DNA from 3 places in the Thalassotalea euphylliae genome. Region 1 is predicted to be linked to each of the others. Evidence: predicted binding sites of a transcription regulator. Region 1 holds the regulator's gene; each other region holds the start of a gene.

What was found. The regulator FliA, encoded in region 1, starts transcription of late flagellar genes. The targets are predictions, from matches to a motif close to CTAAAGNTNNNNNNNNNNNNGCCGATA.
Region 2: a site for FliA is predicted at 2,123-2,149, ahead of DXX94_RS04235 (flagellar protein MotY). Genes of this name have one in related genera too.
Region 3: a site for FliA is predicted at 3,022-3,048, ahead of pomA (flagellar motor protein PomA). Genes of this name have one in related genera too.

Annotation. Positions count from the first base shown of each region.
Region 1 is NZ_QUOT01000001.1:1,294,973-1,300,845, forward strand. It holds gene DXX94_RS05730 (chemotaxis protein CheA) at 1-1,206, opposite strand, end outside; gene DXX94_RS05735 (protein phosphatase CheZ) at 1,221-1,964, opposite strand; gene cheY (chemotaxis response regulator CheY) at 1,989-2,372, opposite strand; gene DXX94_RS05745 (RNA polymerase sigma factor FliA) at 2,418-3,137, opposite strand; gene DXX94_RS05750 (MinD/ParA family protein) at 3,157-3,999, opposite strand; gene flhF (flagellar biosynthesis protein FlhF) at 4,017-5,618, opposite strand; gene flhA (flagellar biosynthesis protein FlhA) at 5,675-5,873, opposite strand, start outside.
Region 2 is NZ_QUOT01000001.1:949,885-955,757, reverse strand. It holds gene sodB (superoxide dismutase [Fe]) at 44-625, opposite strand; gene DXX94_RS04245 (Grx4 family monothiol glutaredoxin) at 918-1,256, shown strand; gene rnt (ribonuclease T) at 1,372-2,031, opposite strand; gene DXX94_RS04235 (flagellar protein MotY) at 2,229-3,167, shown strand; gene DXX94_RS04230 (M1 family metallopeptidase) at 3,261-5,102, shown strand; gene DXX94_RS04225 (hypothetical protein) at 5,226-5,873, shown strand, end outside.
Region 3 is NZ_QUOT01000001.1:3,620,588-3,626,460, forward strand. It holds gene dxs (1-deoxy-D-xylulose-5-phosphate synthase) at 1-1,637, opposite strand, end outside; gene ispA ((2E,6E)-farnesyl diphosphate synthase) at 1,652-2,542, opposite strand; gene DXX94_RS15820 (exodeoxyribonuclease VII small subunit) at 2,561-2,806, opposite strand; gene pomA (flagellar motor protein PomA) at 3,149-3,913, shown strand; gene DXX94_RS15830 (flagellar motor protein MotB) at 3,925-4,884, shown strand; gene DXX94_RS15835 (cytochrome b) at 5,094-5,684, shown strand; gene thiI (tRNA uracil 4-sulfurtransferase ThiI) at 5,797-5,873, shown strand, end outside.

The DNA of each region.
Region 1 (5,873 bases):
CTTAATTTCTTTATTTAAGCTACGCGCCAAATCACGAACAACACGAGGGAAGCGGCCAAATACTTTCTTGATTGGCTGCATACGCGTTTTCATCACCGCGCCTTGCAGGTCTGTTGTTACTGCATCTAGATTAGAAACCGCTTTTGTTAGCTCTTCGTCTTCTTTCGTCAGACCTAAGCTCGTTAGTCGGTTACGTACTAATACGAGCTCACCAACCATGTTCATAATTTGGTCTAAACGTTTAGTATCAACACGAACGGTGGTTTCCGCTTGCGGAGCCGCAGGCGCTGCAGGCTTCTTATCTTTAGCCGCAGGCTTAGCTGGCGTTTTTGCTGCAGGCTTGGCCGCAGGTTGTGCTGCTGGTTTGGCAGCTTGAGGTTTAACCGCTTCAGGCTTAGCCACTGGTTTAGGTGCTGGAGTCGCTGGCGCAGCACTTGGGGCTTTGCCTTTACCGTGCAACTCATCCAGTAACGCTTCAAATTCGCTATCGTCAATTTCGTCAGAAGAACTGCTTTGGCTTGTCGTAGTTTCTTTTGCTGCTGTTTTGAATGCACCTTGGCCATGAAGTTCATCTAGCAATGATTCGAATTCATCATCCGTAATTTCATCGCTATTGGAAGATGCAGGTTGTGCAGCAGGCGTGCTAGCAGAAGCTGCGCTATTTCCAGGACCATGAAGTTCGTCAAGCAGCGCTTCGAACTCGTCTTCCGTCATTTCTTCATCGCCGCCAGCAGATTCTGCTGCAACGTCAACTTCTTGGAAGATCTCTGGTTCGTGCTCTTCAACAGCTGGAGCTGGTGCGGCGCTCTCTGCACCTTCTGGCTCACTCAAACGGTGAAGTTCAGCAAGCAAAGCTGGATCTGCAGGTTCTGGTTGTTCACGATTTTGCACTAACGCAAACATTTCATTAATGGTATCAAGCGCCTGCAAGATTACATCCATCAATTCAGGGGTTACAGAGCGTTGGCCATTACGCAGAATGTCAAACACATTTTCCGCACCGTGACAGGCATCAACAAGTTCAGTTAATGATAAAAATCCGGCACCACCTTTGACGGTATGAAAGCCTCTAAAAATAGCGTTCAATAAATCAGCGTTGTCTGGGTCATTTTCCAACTCAACAAGTTGCTCAGACAATGCTTCTAAAATTTCGCCTGCTTCTATTAAAAAATCCTGTAGAATTTCTTCATCCGCTTCAAAGGACATGCACCAAACTCCCGCTAAAATCCTAGGCTAGATAAGAGATCATCAACGTCATCTTGATCTGATACAACGTCGTCTCTCTCGTCTGTATTAACAATCGGCCCTTCAACTAGGTTCTCACCAGTTTTCAGGGTTGCTTTTTCTCTTTGCTCATCTTCCGTCACACCAAAAGCTGTCAGCATATTAATCAAGCTTTCTTCCACTTCTCGTACAAGGTCGATCACTTTTCTAATCACTTGACCCGTTAAGTCTTGGAAATCTTGCGCCATTAATACATCTGTCATTAGCGCGTGCATGCGTTCGGTTTCTGATGATGTTGTTTTAAGCAATTTGTCGATATCTTTACAAAGTGCTTTAAACTCACCCAAATTCAGCTCATTGTGCATCAGCTTTTGCCAAAGTGGATTAACAGCTTTGACTTGCTCTTGAATAGTATCAACAACTGGGAAAATGGATTCTACCGCGTCCATGGTCTTATTAGCCGCATCTTCTGTACGGCTAATAACATAATTTAAACGCTCTTTTGCATCAGGAATATCAGCATTGGCTAAGTCGTTTAGTCGAGAGTCCAATTGGAAATTCATCATTGAGTCATGCAATTGACGGGTCAACTTACCTATCTCTGCAAATAACTCTGAATTAATTGGGTTTTGAATATCAGCGAGTAATTGGTCAGCTTTTTCTTGCTGACCATTCTCGATAAATTCAACTAATGACTTGGCTTGTTCTAAAGTAATCTTTGCACTAGACAATTTACTCATGAAATTTCCTCGCGTTTAGCGCGTTTATCCTAAACGTTCAAAAATCTTGTCTAGTTTTTCCTTAAGGGTTGCAGCAGTGAAAGGTTTAACAATGTAACCGTTTACACCTGCTTGCGCCGCCATCACAATTTGCTCTTTCTTCGCTTCTGCAGTGATCAGAAGCACCGGAATGTGTGCTAACTTCTCATCAGCGCGAATTGCTTTCAAAAGATCGATACCTTGCATACCCGGCATGTTCCAGTCGGTCACTACAAAGTCAAAGTCACCGCCTTGTAACATAGGCAACGCTGTGCTGCCATCATCCGCTTCTTGAATATTAGTAAAGCCTAAATCGCGTAATAAGTTCTTAACAATTCTTCTCATTGTCGAGAAATCATCAACAACAAGTACTTTCATATTTTTATCCAAGGCACCCTCCGGTGAAATAAATCAATAAATTTCTATATATTCTACTTAACTTTGCCAAGATTGCATACGTGCTTTTAATCGATGCATTGCTTGACTATGAATTTGGCTTACTCTTGACTCACTAACGTCAAGAACTTGTCCAATTTCTTTTAAATTGAGCTCTTCGTCATAATAGAGCGACAGTACTAAAGCTTCACGCTCAGGTAAAGTCGAAATACATTCTGTTAACGTTTTTTTAAAGGTTACATGTTCAATTGTATGATATGGATCATCTTCTTGAAATTCTTCATCAAAACTAAGCACATCATCAGTCACCCCTAAATCTTCGATGCCGATGATTTTTCCAGTGCTTACTTCATTAAGAATATGATGGTATTCATTTAGGGAGATATCAAGCTTATCAGCAACTTCCGAGTCTGTTACATCGCGACCAAGTTCACCTTCCAATGCTTTGATAGCATCGCTGATCATTCGGCTATTCTTGTGAACAGAGCGCGGAGTCCAATCCCCTTTGCGAATTTCATCGAGCATAGCGCCGCGAATTCGAATGCCAGCAAAGGTTTCAAAACTAGCGCCTTTGCTACCGTCAAAGTTGCTCGCTGCTTCCAATAGTCCAATCATGCCAGATTGAATTAGATCGTCAGCAATAACACTTGCAGGCAATCTGGCCAACAAATGATAGGCAATACGTTTAACTAATACCGTGTGCTGTTCGATTAGTGCCGATTTATCAAGATAGCTAGTGTAAGCATTAGCTTTAACCACTATAACTCCCTATGAGGCGTTATTGCTCAAGCAATTGTTCGATAAAGAACTCTAAATGACCTGAAGGTCGATTGGGAATAGGCCAACTGTTGATTTTACTTGCCAATTCGCTAAACGCTTTTGACGCTGCCGAATCTGGAAAAGCATCAACGATAGCTTTTTGCTTGCGCACCGATTTTCGAATATTTTCATCAAATGGCACCACAGCAACCAACTCAATCGCGACATCCAGAAAACGATCCGTCACTTTAGTCAGTTTAGCAAATAACTGCTGCCCTTCTTTTGGGCTACGTACCATATTGGCAACAACTTTAAATTTAAATACACCGTGGTCGCGGCTTAATAATTTCATCAACGCATAACAATCAGTGATAGAAGTAGGTTCGTCTGTTACCACTAACATCACATCTTGAGCGGCGCGGGCAAAGCTTAACACCATGTCTGAAATACCCGCTGCGGTATCAACAATTAAGACATCAAAGTCTGTTTGCATATCGCTGAAGGCGCGAATTAGGCCAGCATGCTCTGACGGTGTTAAGTCCACCATAGATTGCGTACCAGATGTCGCTGGAATGATTTTAATGCCTGCTGGACCTTCAATAATGATGTCGTCAAGTTCGCAATCACCACTAAGGACATGAGCAATGTTTTTCTGAACGCGCAGGCCAAGCATCACATCAACGTTTGCCAAGCCTAAGTCAGCATCGAGTACCAGTACCTTTTTACCTTGTTTAGCCAGTGATATAGCGGTATTGAGTGAAACGTTAGTTTTACCTACACCTCCCTTGCCTCCGGAAACTGCGATAACTTTGATTTGTCTTAAATCTTGCATTTTTCGTAAGCCGCTTGCTTGGTCAATCATCTACTACGTCTCAAAGGTTAACCAAAGGCAGCTGAGGCCATTGGTTGTCTATTAGCGCTAAAATTGAATCTTACCGCTGATTTGTTTGCTAATTTCTCTGCAAGACTAACTAATTTTTCAGCATTTGCAACTTTAATATCTTCTGGAACACGCTGACCGTCTGTTAGATAACCAATTGGCATACCGTTTTGAATCGCAGTTGATAAGATTTCACCCATACTTAGGCTTTCATCTAGCTTAGTGAAAATGCAACCACATAGTGGAATTTTCTTAAAGCGTTCAACGTTTTCCTGCATTACGGCTTGTTGCGTATTAGCCGCCAATACTAAGTAGTTTCTGATGCGAATACGTGAGTTTGCCACTAAGCCAGATAAGTTCTCAGCTAAGCGCATGTCACGTTGTCCCATACCTGCAGTATCGATCAAAATTAACTTCTTGCTGCTGTATTGTTGAATTAACTGTTCAAGGGCATCGCTATCTTTTGCGAGCTTCACAGGACAACCGATAATTTTGCCGTAAGTTTCAAGTTGCTCGAAACCACCAATACGGTATGTATCAGTAGAGATTAACAAGATGCTATCCGCGCCGTGAACTTGTGCGAAACGTGCAGCCAATTTGGCCAAAGTTGTTGTTTTACCAACACCGGTTGGGCCTACTAGTGATACCACACCACCACGGTGAATAATGTCGTTATTAGTGGTGTTTACTTGGCTACTCAATAATTGCAGCGCACTTTGCCAGCTTTGTTCTTCGTCTAAATGCGTAGGGACAAAGCCCGCAATTTGATCAGCTAACTGCTCGTTCAAACCAAGCGCAGTCAAGCGGTCAATTAACATAGCGCGGTTGGGGTCTTTTTGCGCCATGTCTTGCCACATTAGGCCTGATACTTGATGTTCCAACAATTGACGAATAGAAGCCATTTCAGCTTTCATTTGGTTAAATGCGTCCATGCTAACTACGCTTGAATCGTTGCCATATGCTGCTGTTGGGGTATTAGCAGCTTGAGCAGGAATAGCAGCGTTGGCAGGTACACCAAAACCATCATCTTCAGTCGAGAAAGGTTGTTCGTTTTGAGTAGCTTCAGTGCCAGCATGTTGCTGCTGAAGCTTGTCAGTAAACTGTTTTAATTGCAGTTCTAAATCTGGCGTCGCGCTATCGTGACTGTTTTTTGACACAGCGGCTGTTTGACTAGATTGACTAGCTTGAATGCTTTGCGGTTGCGAAACAGGTTGTTGCTGAACGTTTCTAGCCAACAATGCACTTAAGCTATCTGCCGGAGATTGAGCTTGCTCAGCACTGTCTAAACCCGACATGTCTAAACCAGACAAGTGCGGTTCAATACGCTGTTGTGGCTCAGTTTGCTGATGAATACCAGACGCTGCAGGTGCTGGAGCCGATAGATTAACTACGTCGTCAGCAAGATCACGTTTAGTTTGAGCTGGCTCTTGAGCCTGGCTCACTCTTGGCTCAACACGTGCGTTGTTATCTTGAGCCGCCATTAATTCGACACCTTCAGGAATCTTCTTGTTTGACATAATGACAGCGTCAGCACCTAACTCTTCTTTGATTTGTGCCAACGCAGTTCTCATATCTTTAGCAACATAACGTTTAATCTTCACTGATAACCCCTTAATTCAGCAGATAGCATTCTAATTCTTACGTCTGTGCTGGTGGTTTAGTTACCGATTGCGCTGACAATCTTGATTTGCCTATCATCTGGAACTTCTTGATAAGAAATCACTCTCAGGCCTGGAATCGTGTATTTAACAAACTTCGCTAATACCGTTCTTAGTATGCCTGACGTTAACAAGATAGGTGTTTCACCGCTTAATTCTTGTTGTTGTGCGCCATCGGTTAATGATTTTTGCAGTCTT
Region 2 (5,873 bases), 350 kb from region 1:
CTACGCTTGGTGGCTAAACCAAGATCAACTTACACAGGGTCAATTAAGCAAAGTTTGCTGAAGCAAATTCCCAGTTGATTAACGCCCAGAATGCTTCTAGGTAGCTAGGACGTAAGTTGCGGTAGTCGATGTAGTAAGCGTGTTCCCATAAATCAACAGTCATTAGTGGAGTTACGCCATCTTCAGTTAATGGTGTTGCCGCATTTGAAGTGTTAACAATGTCTACACCGCCATCAGCTGTTTTAACTAACCAAGTCCAGCTTGAGCCGAAGTTGTTTACTGCTTTGTCGTTGAATGCCGCTTTGAATTCTTCAAAAGAACCGAATTTAGCGTGAATTGCGTCAGCTAGTGCACCTGTTGGCTCACCGCCACCGTTAGGGCTTAAGCTGTTCCAGTAGAAAGTGTGGTTCCAGATTTGTGCAGCGTTGTTAAATACGCCGCCTTCTGAAGACTTAACGATTTCTTCTAGAGATTTACCCGCAAAGTCAGTACCTTCAATTAAGCCGTTTAATTTAACTACGTAAGTGTTGTGATGCTTACCGTAGTGGAACTCTAAAGTTTCTTGTGAAATATGAGGTGCTAATGCGTCCATTGCATACGGTAAAGCTGGTAATTCAATAGCCATGTTATTCTCCAGAAATTTATATTGATTAGAAAATTTTATTCTTAAACAAACTCATCTATAGGTTTGTTTTTCTGAAAAACCTAGTAAAATACTCAGGTTTTTTGAAGCCACGCATAGTGTACCGAAATTTATAGGTATTGCTAGCGCTATTATCAAGGCTTTAACGCTATAAAATAGATGATTTTTATTTGTTGGTAGGTTGGTGTTGAAAATATCGTTAACTGCCCATATCAATCATTGTTATCGCATAGTTATGTGCATAGTCAACGCGTAGTTATCACAAGAGGTTATTATGGAAACGATTGAACGCATTAAACAGCAAATTGCTGAGAACTCTATTTTACTTTACATGAAGGGTTCGCCAAAATTACCAAGCTGTGGTTTCTCAGCGCAAGCGGCTCAAGCGCTAATGTCTTGTGGTGAAAAATTTGCTTTTGTTGATATTTTACAAAATCCAGACATTCGTGCAGAACTTCCACAATATGCTGATTGGCCAACATTCCCTCAACTATGGGTTGAAGGCGAGCTAATTGGCGGTTGTGACATTATTCTAGAAATGTTCCAACAGGGTGAGCTGCAAACCGTTATTAAAGAAGCTGCGGCGAAAATGAATACCGAAGAAAACTCATAGTATTTTCTTGTATTAATATTTTCTGAACTTAAAAAAGCCCGATTGAAACGCTCAATCGGGCTTTTTTATTGTCTGTTATGCTATTGCACGTGCAATAACAATTTGAATAAAAGCGTTAGCCTAATGGCCAGCCGCCTAAACTACGCCACTTGTTAACAATTGTGCAGAACAGCTCTGCTGTTTTTTCTGTATCGTACAGGGCTGAATGGGCTTCGCCGTTGTCAAAATCGATTTGTGCGGCTTCACATGCTTTTGCTAACACGGTTTGCCCAAAGGCAAGGCCAGATAACGTGGTGGTATCAAAGCTTACAAACGGGTGAAACGGACTGCGTTTAATATTGCAACGTTCCACTGCTGCATTAAGAAAACCTAGATCAAAGGCGGCATTGTGGGCAACCATCACAGCGCGCTGGCAACCTGCTGCCTTCATTTTCTTTCTAACTAATTTAAATATTTCTTTAAGTGCATGCGCTTCTTGAACATTGCCGCGCAGTGGGTGAGTAGGGTCAATACCAGTAAAAGCCAGTGCAGATGGTTCCAAGTTTGCACCTTCGAACGGCTCAATGTTAAAACATATGCTTTCGTCGATACTCAGTTCACCAGTGTTTTCATCAAGTGATAATACGCTGGCTGCAATTTCTAATAGGGCATCTGTTTTGGCATTAAAACCAGCGGTTTCAACATCAATAACAACAGGGAAATAACCGCGAAACCGCTGCGCAAAAAGTGATTTTTCAGTGGTGGGTTCGGCATTAGTGTTTACAACGTCTGACATGCTTTTTTTGATCTAGCCTAAAATGCCAGGCATTATCGCAAAAAATCATGTTAATCTCGACATTAGCAATTTAAAAATGCGCGAATTATCGCTAAAGTTAGTGAAATAAATGCCGATAAAAACCTGTCGGATAAAGAATGTAAGTTCCTGTTATGAATAATTTGTTGCTTTCCACGCTAGGCAAGGTTTCGCAAAAGATGTCATTTTTCAAATTAGATACAAGTTGTCGTTCAACAAAAGTAACTCAAAAGCTAGGTACTATTTTGGGTACTGGCCTTGCTGTGGCTACCATCTTAACCGCAAGCACTGCTAATGCTGGTGTTCGTCAATATACTGCATCTTTGGAAAATTCACACTGGCAGGTTACCAATAATTCTCGTTTAAATTGTACTTTATCGCACAATATTCCCAATTACGGCGAAGCTAAATTTGTCAGTAAAGCGAACCGCAATAATAACATGCTGTTTGAACTTGATATGCTGCGTTTGCCAGATAACTACTCGCTTGCTGAGGTAAGATCTGTCGCGCCGAATTATCGCCCTGGCATGAACAGCTACACTATCGCTGATATGAAGCTATACAAGCAGTTTTCACCGAGTTTAGATAAGAAAGTTGCGTGGACTATGCTAAGCGAACTTGAGCAGGGCATGAATCCAACGTTTTACTACAACGATTGGTATAGTGACAACGACAAAATATCTGTTGGTTTATCCAATGCGCGTTTTATGCGTGCTTACAAAGAATTTGTTGGCTGTGTTGGCAACTTATTAAATTATAGCTTCGACGATATTTCGTATACCGTACTTAATTATCAATCAAACAGTGACAAGTTTACCAAAGCATCAGAGCGCAGAATGGCGATGATCTCACAGTACTTAAAACTAGACACTGAGTTAGAACTGGTGTTGATTGATGCATATTCAGACAGCTACGGTGGCCGTTGGAATAACTTAGAGTTATCAAAACGCCGTGCGAATAAAATTCGCGAATATTTTGTTAAAAACGGCATTGATACAAGCCGTATCGAAGCCAAAGGTTATGGTGAGAAGCGCCATATTGCATCGAATGAAACTATCTTGGGTCGCGGCCAGAACCGTCGTGTGGTTATTCACATGGAAAAGCCGATCGAATTCTAATAGCATATACTGCTAACAATTTTGAATATGGCTGTAGGTTAGGGTTAACTTACAGCCATATTTTTTTGTCTCCTTCATTCACGAGAAAAACTAATGAAAAGAATAATAACGGCATTAGTGTTTTGTGCTGGGCTGGTTGGCAGCGCATTTGCACAAACGAAAGATGCTTATACTTACGCAAATTATGATCAGGTAATAACCACGCATACTTACCTAGATTTGGCCATTGATTTTGACAACAAGGCGTTAAAAGGATTTGCCGAGCTAGATTTAAAGTGGTTAGTTGATAACAAGCAGCCAATTTACTTAGATACGCGCGACTTGATTATTCATCGCGTGATGGCAAAGCGCACGGGTGGTGCTTGGCAAAAAGCTGACTATACACTGGCACCTCGCGACAAAGTTTTGGGTAGCAAATTAACGGTCAATGCGCGTATTAAAGCTGACAAACTCAGAATATATTACGAATCGACCGCCAAGGCTTCTGGTTTACAATGGCTAACGCCAGCGCAAACTGCGGGCAAAAAACTACCATTTATGTTTAGCCAAAACCAAGCAATTCACGCTCGTTCTTGGATCCCAGTGCAAGACACGCCAAGTGTTCGGATGACATACACAGCCCGTATTTCAACGCCTGATAACGTATTGGCGGTGATGAGTGCTAATAATGACCCAGACACTAAGCGCGATGGCGACTATTTCTTTGATATGCCACAACCGGTACCGCCTTATTTAATTGCGATTGCAGCCGGCGATTTGGTGTTTAAACCAATGAGTGACATTACCGGTATTTACGCCGAGCCTAGCTTAGTTGACTCTGCGGTTGCTGAGTTTAATGACACCCAAGCCATGATTGATGCAACCGAAGCAATGTATGGTGAATACCGTTGGGGCCGTTACGATTTACTAATTTTGCCACCTAGCTTCCCGTTTGGTGGCATGGAAAATCCGAGACTATCTTTTATCACTCCAACCGTTATTGCTGGTGATAAAAGCTTGGTCAACTTAATCGCCCACGAGTTAGCACATTCTTGGTCAGGTAATTTAGTGACGAACGAAAGCTGGCGCGATTTATGGTTAAACGAGGGTTTTACCAGCTATGTTGAAAACCGCATCATGGAGCGTGTGTTTGGTCGAGATCGCGCAGTGATGGAGCAGTCGTTAGACGCACAAGGCTTAAGCTTTGAAATTGCAGAATTAGCGCCGGGTGATACCCAGCTATACATTGATTTAGCGGGTCGAGACCCCGACGACGCCTTCTCTGGCGTACCGTACACGAAAGGTCAGTTATTCCTTATCTACCTAGAACAAAAATTTGGCCGTGAAATTTTTGATAAGTTTGTACGCAAGTATTTTGACGACCATGCCTTCCAGCCTTTAGGCACTGCAGCATTCGTTAAATACATTGACGCCGAGCTCTTAGCTAAGCACCCGGGTATTGTTTCTCAAGAAGAGATTAATGAATGGATATTTGAGCAAGGTTTACCAAGCTATGTACCAAAGCCTAAATCAAATGCATTTACCATCATTGATACGCAAATTAATGACTTCATTACTGGAACATTGTCAGTAGACACATTGCCAACAACTGAGTGGACTGTGCATCAATGGCTGCATTTCATTAATAACCTTCCGTTAACGATCAGCCAAGCGCAAATGCAAGCATTAGATAAGCAGTTCAACCTAACCAATAGCACTAATGCTGAAAAAGCCCACGCTTGGTATTTATTAGCGCTGCGCACTGGCTACGATGCCGTATATCCCGCAATGGAAAAATATTTAGTGGGCATTGGTCGTCGCAAATTAATTGTGCCACTTTATAAAAAGTTAGCAGAAACCGAGCAAGGTAAAGCGTGGGCAACACGTGTTTATCAGCAAGCTCGCCCAGGCTACCATCCATTGGCCCAAGGTACAGTTGATACAATCTTAAAGTAAAAATTACTACTGTAACTAGTCAAAACCGCCACCTATGAGCTATCTCGAGTGGCGGTTTTGTTTTTCTGGGCTAAAATTTTTGTTGTAAATGGATTACATCAACAACAATAAGGATATTAGTTTATGAAAACACAAGCTTTTCTGCTTGCACTTTGGTGCGTCATTTGTGCCTTAACAGCCACCTCTGCCTCGGCCACATTAATTGGACGAGACCTGTCTAACCAAACCACAGTAGGTCTAATTAGCTATCAAAATGCATTTACAGATGCATTTGGCTCATCAAGTGATGGTGCTCAAATTTATCGCCGAGGAGCAGGCTCAGTACCACTTGTTTTCTTAGATGATTCATTGGCCTCAGCCAATGATAGTTTAGGCATCATTAAAGCTGCAGACGCAGCGCCATTTTTTGGCATAGTTGATACCACTAATCCCGATAATCTGAGTGGCGATGTTAATGCTATTTGGCTGTTTGATATTAATGGTTTTAATCAGTTAAGTTTGGCAATTGATATTGCCGCAATGGGAGATTTTGAACCAAGTGATATTTTCTCGATCGAATATCAATTAGATGGCGGTGCTTGGCAGTTAATGCTTTCGGGTACTGCTGACAATGCAGGCCAGCAAACTTATCAATTGGAAAATGGCAATACGACGACGTTGGACGATCCTATGGCTGTCAGTGGTGTTAATCTAACCAATAGTTTTACTTCATTTAATCAAATGGTTGTTAACACTGGAAGCACGCTTGGCGTAAGAATTTCTGCTAATACC
Region 3 (5,873 bases), 2.3 Mb from region 1:
AGTTCGTTGATAAGTGCTTCATCAATTGGTTTAACAAAGCGCATATCAGCTAAGCTTGCATTAAGTGCATCCGCAGCTTGTGAGGCTTCGCCCAAAACCGTACCAAAATTCAAAATCGCAATTTTTTCACCTTGGCGTTTTTTCACGCCTTTGCCTAGCGTGATAGTTTCATCAAGCGTCGGCAATTCAGCGCCCGTGCCACTGCCACGAGGATAGCGTACCGCAGCTGGGCCATTATGCAGGTGACCAGTTGTTAACATCAACTGACACTCGCGTTCGTCAGACGGTGTCATAATCACCATATTTGGTATACAGCGCATAAAGCTTAAGTCGAACGCACCTTGGTGCGTAGGGCCGTCAGCGCCAACAATGCCAGCACGGTCAATCGCAAACAAAACCGGTAAGTTTTGAATGGCAATATCGTGAATCAGCTGATCATAACCGCGTTGTAAGAAGCTTGAGTAGATAGCGACAACGGCATTTTGGCCGCCAATGGCAAGGCCTGCTGCGTAGGTCACAGCATGCTGTTCGGCAATGGCAACATCGAAATATTGATCAGGAAAACGCTGGCTAAATTCAACCATACCCGAGCCTTCGCGCATCGCTGGTGTAATTGCCATTAACTTGCTATCGCGCTCGGCCATGCCACATAGCCAGTCACCAAAAATCTTAGAATAAGTTGGTAAGCTTGGCTTGCTTTTCGGTAGTGACGTTTCAGCAGGGTTAAATTTAGGTACCGCGTGGTACTTAATTGGGTCTTGTTCTGCTGCTTGGTAGCCTTTACCTTTCTTGGTTGCGATATGCAAAATTTGCGGCCCTTTCAGGTTGCGCATATTGCGAATGGTATCAACTAAGCCATTAACGTCGTGGCCGTCAATTGGCCCTATGTAGTTAAAGCCCAATTCTTCAAAGAAGGTACTAGGTACTACCATGCCTTTGAGATGTTCTTCGGCACGACTGGCTAATTCTTTGATCGGCGGAATATTGTTAAGTAAGCGTTTACTACCTTCTCTGAATCCAGTAAATAAGCTACCAGAAAGTAGTTTGGCTAAATGATTATTCAACGCACCCACGTTTTCCGAAATTGACATCTCGTTGTCATTTAAGATGACTAACATATCTTTATTGATGTCACCGCCGTGGTTTAATGCTTCAAAAGCCATACCTGCGGTCATCGCACCGTCACCAATAACGGCAACAACTTTGCGATCTTTGGCTTCTTTTTCGGCAGCAACGGCTAACCCTAGTGCGGCAGAAATTGACGTACTTGAGTGACCGACACTCAGCACATCGTATTCACTTTCTTCGCGCCACGGGAACGGGTGTAAGCCGTCTTTTTGACGAATCGTGTGAAGTTGGTCGCGACGACCCGTGAGAATTTTGTGCGGGTAGGCTTGGTGGCCAACATCCCAAATCAGGTGATCAAACGGTGTGCGATAAACATAGTGCAGCGCAACCGTTAGTTCAATTGTGCCTAAACCAGAGGCGAAATGGCCGCTGCTTTTACTGACAGAGTTTAATAAATAGCTTCGTAACTCATCACTGACTTTGGTTAACTGATCTTGGCTCAGTAAACGCAAATCGTCAGGGGAATTGATCGTTGATAATAAAGGATATTCAGCTAGATTAATGGTCATAGTCTTATTAGTAATTAATGAGTACGGCGAACAATAAAGGTCGCAAAGTCTGCCAAAGTGTCGGTATTGTAGGGCAAAGTAGCTAAAGCTTGAAGCGATTCTTGGTATAGCGTTTCTGCCTTTTGCTGGGCATCTGCTAAGCCAAGTAGTGCTGGGTAAGTTGATTTATTGGCTTCAATATCTGAGCCTTTAGGTTTACCAAGTTGCTCTTGTGTCGATGTAATATCGATAATATCGTCTTGTACTTGATAAGCTAGCCCAATAAGTTCGGCAAATGTTGCGAGCGTCGTTTTTTGCTCATCAGTAACTTGTAGCGCACATTCTGAGGCCATTGTAACCGAGGCTTTTAATAGTGCGCCGGTTTTGAGCTTGTGAATGGTTTCAAGCTCGTTCAATGAAACACGCTTATCGGTTGCACTTAAATCTAATGCTTGGCCACCACACATGCCTTGGTAACCGGCCGCGGCAACTAGTTGCTGTAACAGAGTTGGCATTTTTTGTTGACCAAAGTCTGAAAACGGGTGATTGGCAAGAAAGTCAAACGCCAGTGTTTGCAAGCTATCGCCTGCCAAAATAGCTGTTGCTTCGTCAAAAGCCTTGTGACAAGTTGGTTGTCCGCGTCGTAGATCATCGTCATCCATAGCAGGCAAATCATCGTGTAGTAATGAATACGCATGAATGCACTCTAAGGCGCAGGCAATGCCGTCTAAATCTTCAAGTTTGGCGCCTAAAGCTAGACCAGTGGTATAAACCAAATAGGGACGCATGCGTTTGCCGCCAATTAACAGGCCATAGCGCATTGCTTCTAATAGCTTAGTGTCATTAACGGGTAGACCATCAAGCTTGTTGGCAAGTAACTGGTTAACGCGTGCTTGATATTCACTAAGTTGAGGTAAAGTCGTCAAAATCTTTATTGCCTTAAACTAAGCGTTATCGTCTTGTTCAAAGTTCGTTAAAGTACCTTGACCATTTTGATTAATCAGCATTTGCACTTTTTGCTCTGCGCCTTGCAGTTTTTGCTGACTTAATTGACTAAGCTTTAAGCCGCGTTCAAAAACCGCCATTGACTCTTCTAAACTTAATTCACCTTGCTCTAATTGTTGAACAATAGTGTCAAGTTCGCCAAGCGCCTCTTCGAACGATAGATTTTCCAGTTTCTTCTTTGCCATTTCTATACCACGGATAGCCCGTTTTTGATGATAAACAAGTGATGACCAAACGCACTCTCTGCCTATTTAATAAGCATCGCTTCGATTGATTAAGGTTAGTTTAGCATTGCAACCTAGTAATAAGGCGCAAAGGTACATGAGCGGCGCGTCTAGGTCAATCAATGGCACATATTCGCCCGCTTATAGTAACGATAGCTGAACTGAATCAAAAACAAGTTAAGTTATTGACCTTTCGGGCGATACTATCTGTGTAACAGGCTGTAATACAGGTCGCGATTCATTTATTGATAATGTATTATCAGCAGAGTTCTGCTCGTTAAAGACACACATTAGGAGGCATTTGTGGATTTAGCTACGCTAATTGGGATGTTGGGCGCAATCGGTTTCATCGTGATGGCGATGATTTTAGGTGGCGACATTTCAATGTTTGTCGATACCCAATCAATTCTTATCGTATTCTGTGGTTCTATTTTCGTTGTTTTATCGAATTACAACCTTGGCCAGTTTTTTACCATTGGTAAGATCATTGGCAAGGCATTTATGTTCAAGCTGGAAAAGCCAGAAGAGTTAATTGAAAAGTCTGTTGAAATGGCTGACGCTGCGCGAAAAGGTGGTTTTTTAGCCTTGGAAGAGGCCGAGATCTCTAATGCCTTTATGCAAAAAGGTGTCGACATGTTGGTTGATGGTCACGATGCCGACGTGGTGCGCGCCACCATGCAAAAAGACATATCACTAACAACCGAGCGCCATGATACCGGCGTAGGCATGCTAGGTGCGCTTGCCGAAGTTGCACCAGCGATGGGGATGATTGGTACCTTGATTGGTCTAGTTGCGATGTTATCTAACATGGATGACCCTAAAGCGATTGGTCCTGCGATGGCGGTTGCACTATTAACCACATTGTACGGTGCTTTCCTAGCAAACGTTATTGCCATTCCAATTTCGAACAAGTTATCGCTTCGTATGGCAGAAGAAAAGTTAAACCAAGAGCTTATCTTAGATGCGGTTTTGGGGATTCAAGACGGCCAAAACCCACGTGTTATTGAAGGTCTGCTGAAAAACTATTTAGCAGAAAGTAAGCGAAAAATAGACACCACTGAAGAGTAGTGAGGTAAGCCATGTCATCTCCACCTCCTGAGTGTAAGTGCCCGCCCGCAGGTCTACCTGCGTGGATGGGAACTTTTGCGGATTTGATGTCACTGTTAATGTGTTTTTTCGTTTTGCTATTGAGCTTCTCGGAAATGGACGTATTGAAGTTCAAGCAAATTGCTGGCTCGATGAAGTTTGCCTTTGGTGTGCAAAACAAAATTGAGGTGAAAGATATTCCTAAAGGAACCAGCATCATTGCACAAGAATTTCGCCCAGGTAAGCCTGAGCCAACACCGATAGAAGTTATCCAGCAGCAAACCATGGAAATGACCCAACAAATGTTGGAATTCCAGGCGGGTGATGAAACCTCTGCGGGTGGTCGCCAAGAGCAACGTGGCACTGAGCGTGGTGGTCAATCGCAAAGCACCGACACGCAAATGTCGCAACAACAAATTGAGCAAGCTCAGCAGCAATTAGAACAAGCGCAACAAGAGCAAGTGAATGAGTTGGTGAAGAAAATTGCCGAGCAGCTTGAACAACAAATTCAAGATGGCGCGATTGAACTAGAATCACTAGGGCAGCAAATCACGATACGTATTCGTGAAAATGGCTCGTTCCCTTCGGGCTCTGCGTTTTTACAGCCGAAGTTTAAGCCGATTATTCAAGAGATTGGTGTCTTGCTTAACAATGTACCAGGCGAGATCATGATTTCAGGTAATACCGATAATCAAGGTATTGATTCTGAACTCTACCGTTCAAACTGGGATCTTTCTAGCCAACGTGCTGTGGCAATTGCCCATGAAATGGTGAAAGTGCCGAATTTTGATCCCACGCGATTACTTGTCGTTGGTCACGCTGATACGCGCCCATTAGTGCCAAACACCAATGCCTTGAATCGCCGTCGCAATCGCCGAGTCGAGATTTCGATTAACCAAGGTAAAGCGAAAGTCACTGAACCAATTTCTATCAGTGAGAGCAGTGGCAATTAACGACTGATTCACCCATTATCTTTAAGATGAATCAAAATGGCTGACTATACCTGTATAGTCGGCCATTTTTTTGCCTTTTTTCAGCTCACCTAGCTTCATGCATTGTGTATGTAAATAAAGGTAAATCAGCTATACGCCTAGCGCTTGATTAGCATAGGCTAAACTCAATGTTTATTCGCTAATCAGGCATAAATTGAAGGGCTAGCTTTATGATGTTAAAAAATTCATCAACCGACTATGGTTTTATTGCCAAGTGTTTTCACTGGGGAACGGCACTTTTATTTTTAGCATCTTATGTGAGTGTTTATTACCGCCAATGGTTTACCGAGGCTAAAACGCCGGAGAATTGGACCGCATTACAACTTCACCTATCAGTTGGTGTGTCGCTTGGGGTTATCGTTGTTTTGCGCATTATCTGGCGGGGGATAAATCAAGCACCTGAATCTGAACCTGGCAGCAAACTAGAGCACTTGGCTGCCCACCTTGGCCATTATGCGCTGTATGCGGTCATGATTATTATGCCGCTGACCGGCTATTTGGGAACAGGTGTTAATACCGAATTCTTCTTTTTGTTTGATGTACCAAAATTTGAAGATACATGGCTATTTACTTTCATAGTTCAGGATTTGATGGGACTGTCGTTTAAAGCTTTTGAAACTCCGATTGATTTTATCCATAAAGAGATATTCGGTGCTTGGTTGGTATGGCTACTAATTCTAGGTCATGTATTAGCGGCGCTTTATCATCATTATGGTAAGGGCGACCGTACCCTTAAGAAAATGACATCAGGTAAGCCATAAGTTCTAAAGCGCTCACTTGAGAGTACTTACTTATCCCGTGAAGCTGACTAACGCGCATTTTCTTAGAAATAGTGTATAATGCGCGCCACTTTATCCAGCGCTGGGGGAATCAATGAAATTCATCGTTAAATTGCAGGCTGAAATCGCCGTTAAAAGTCGCTCTGTTCGTAAACGTTTTACTAAGATGCT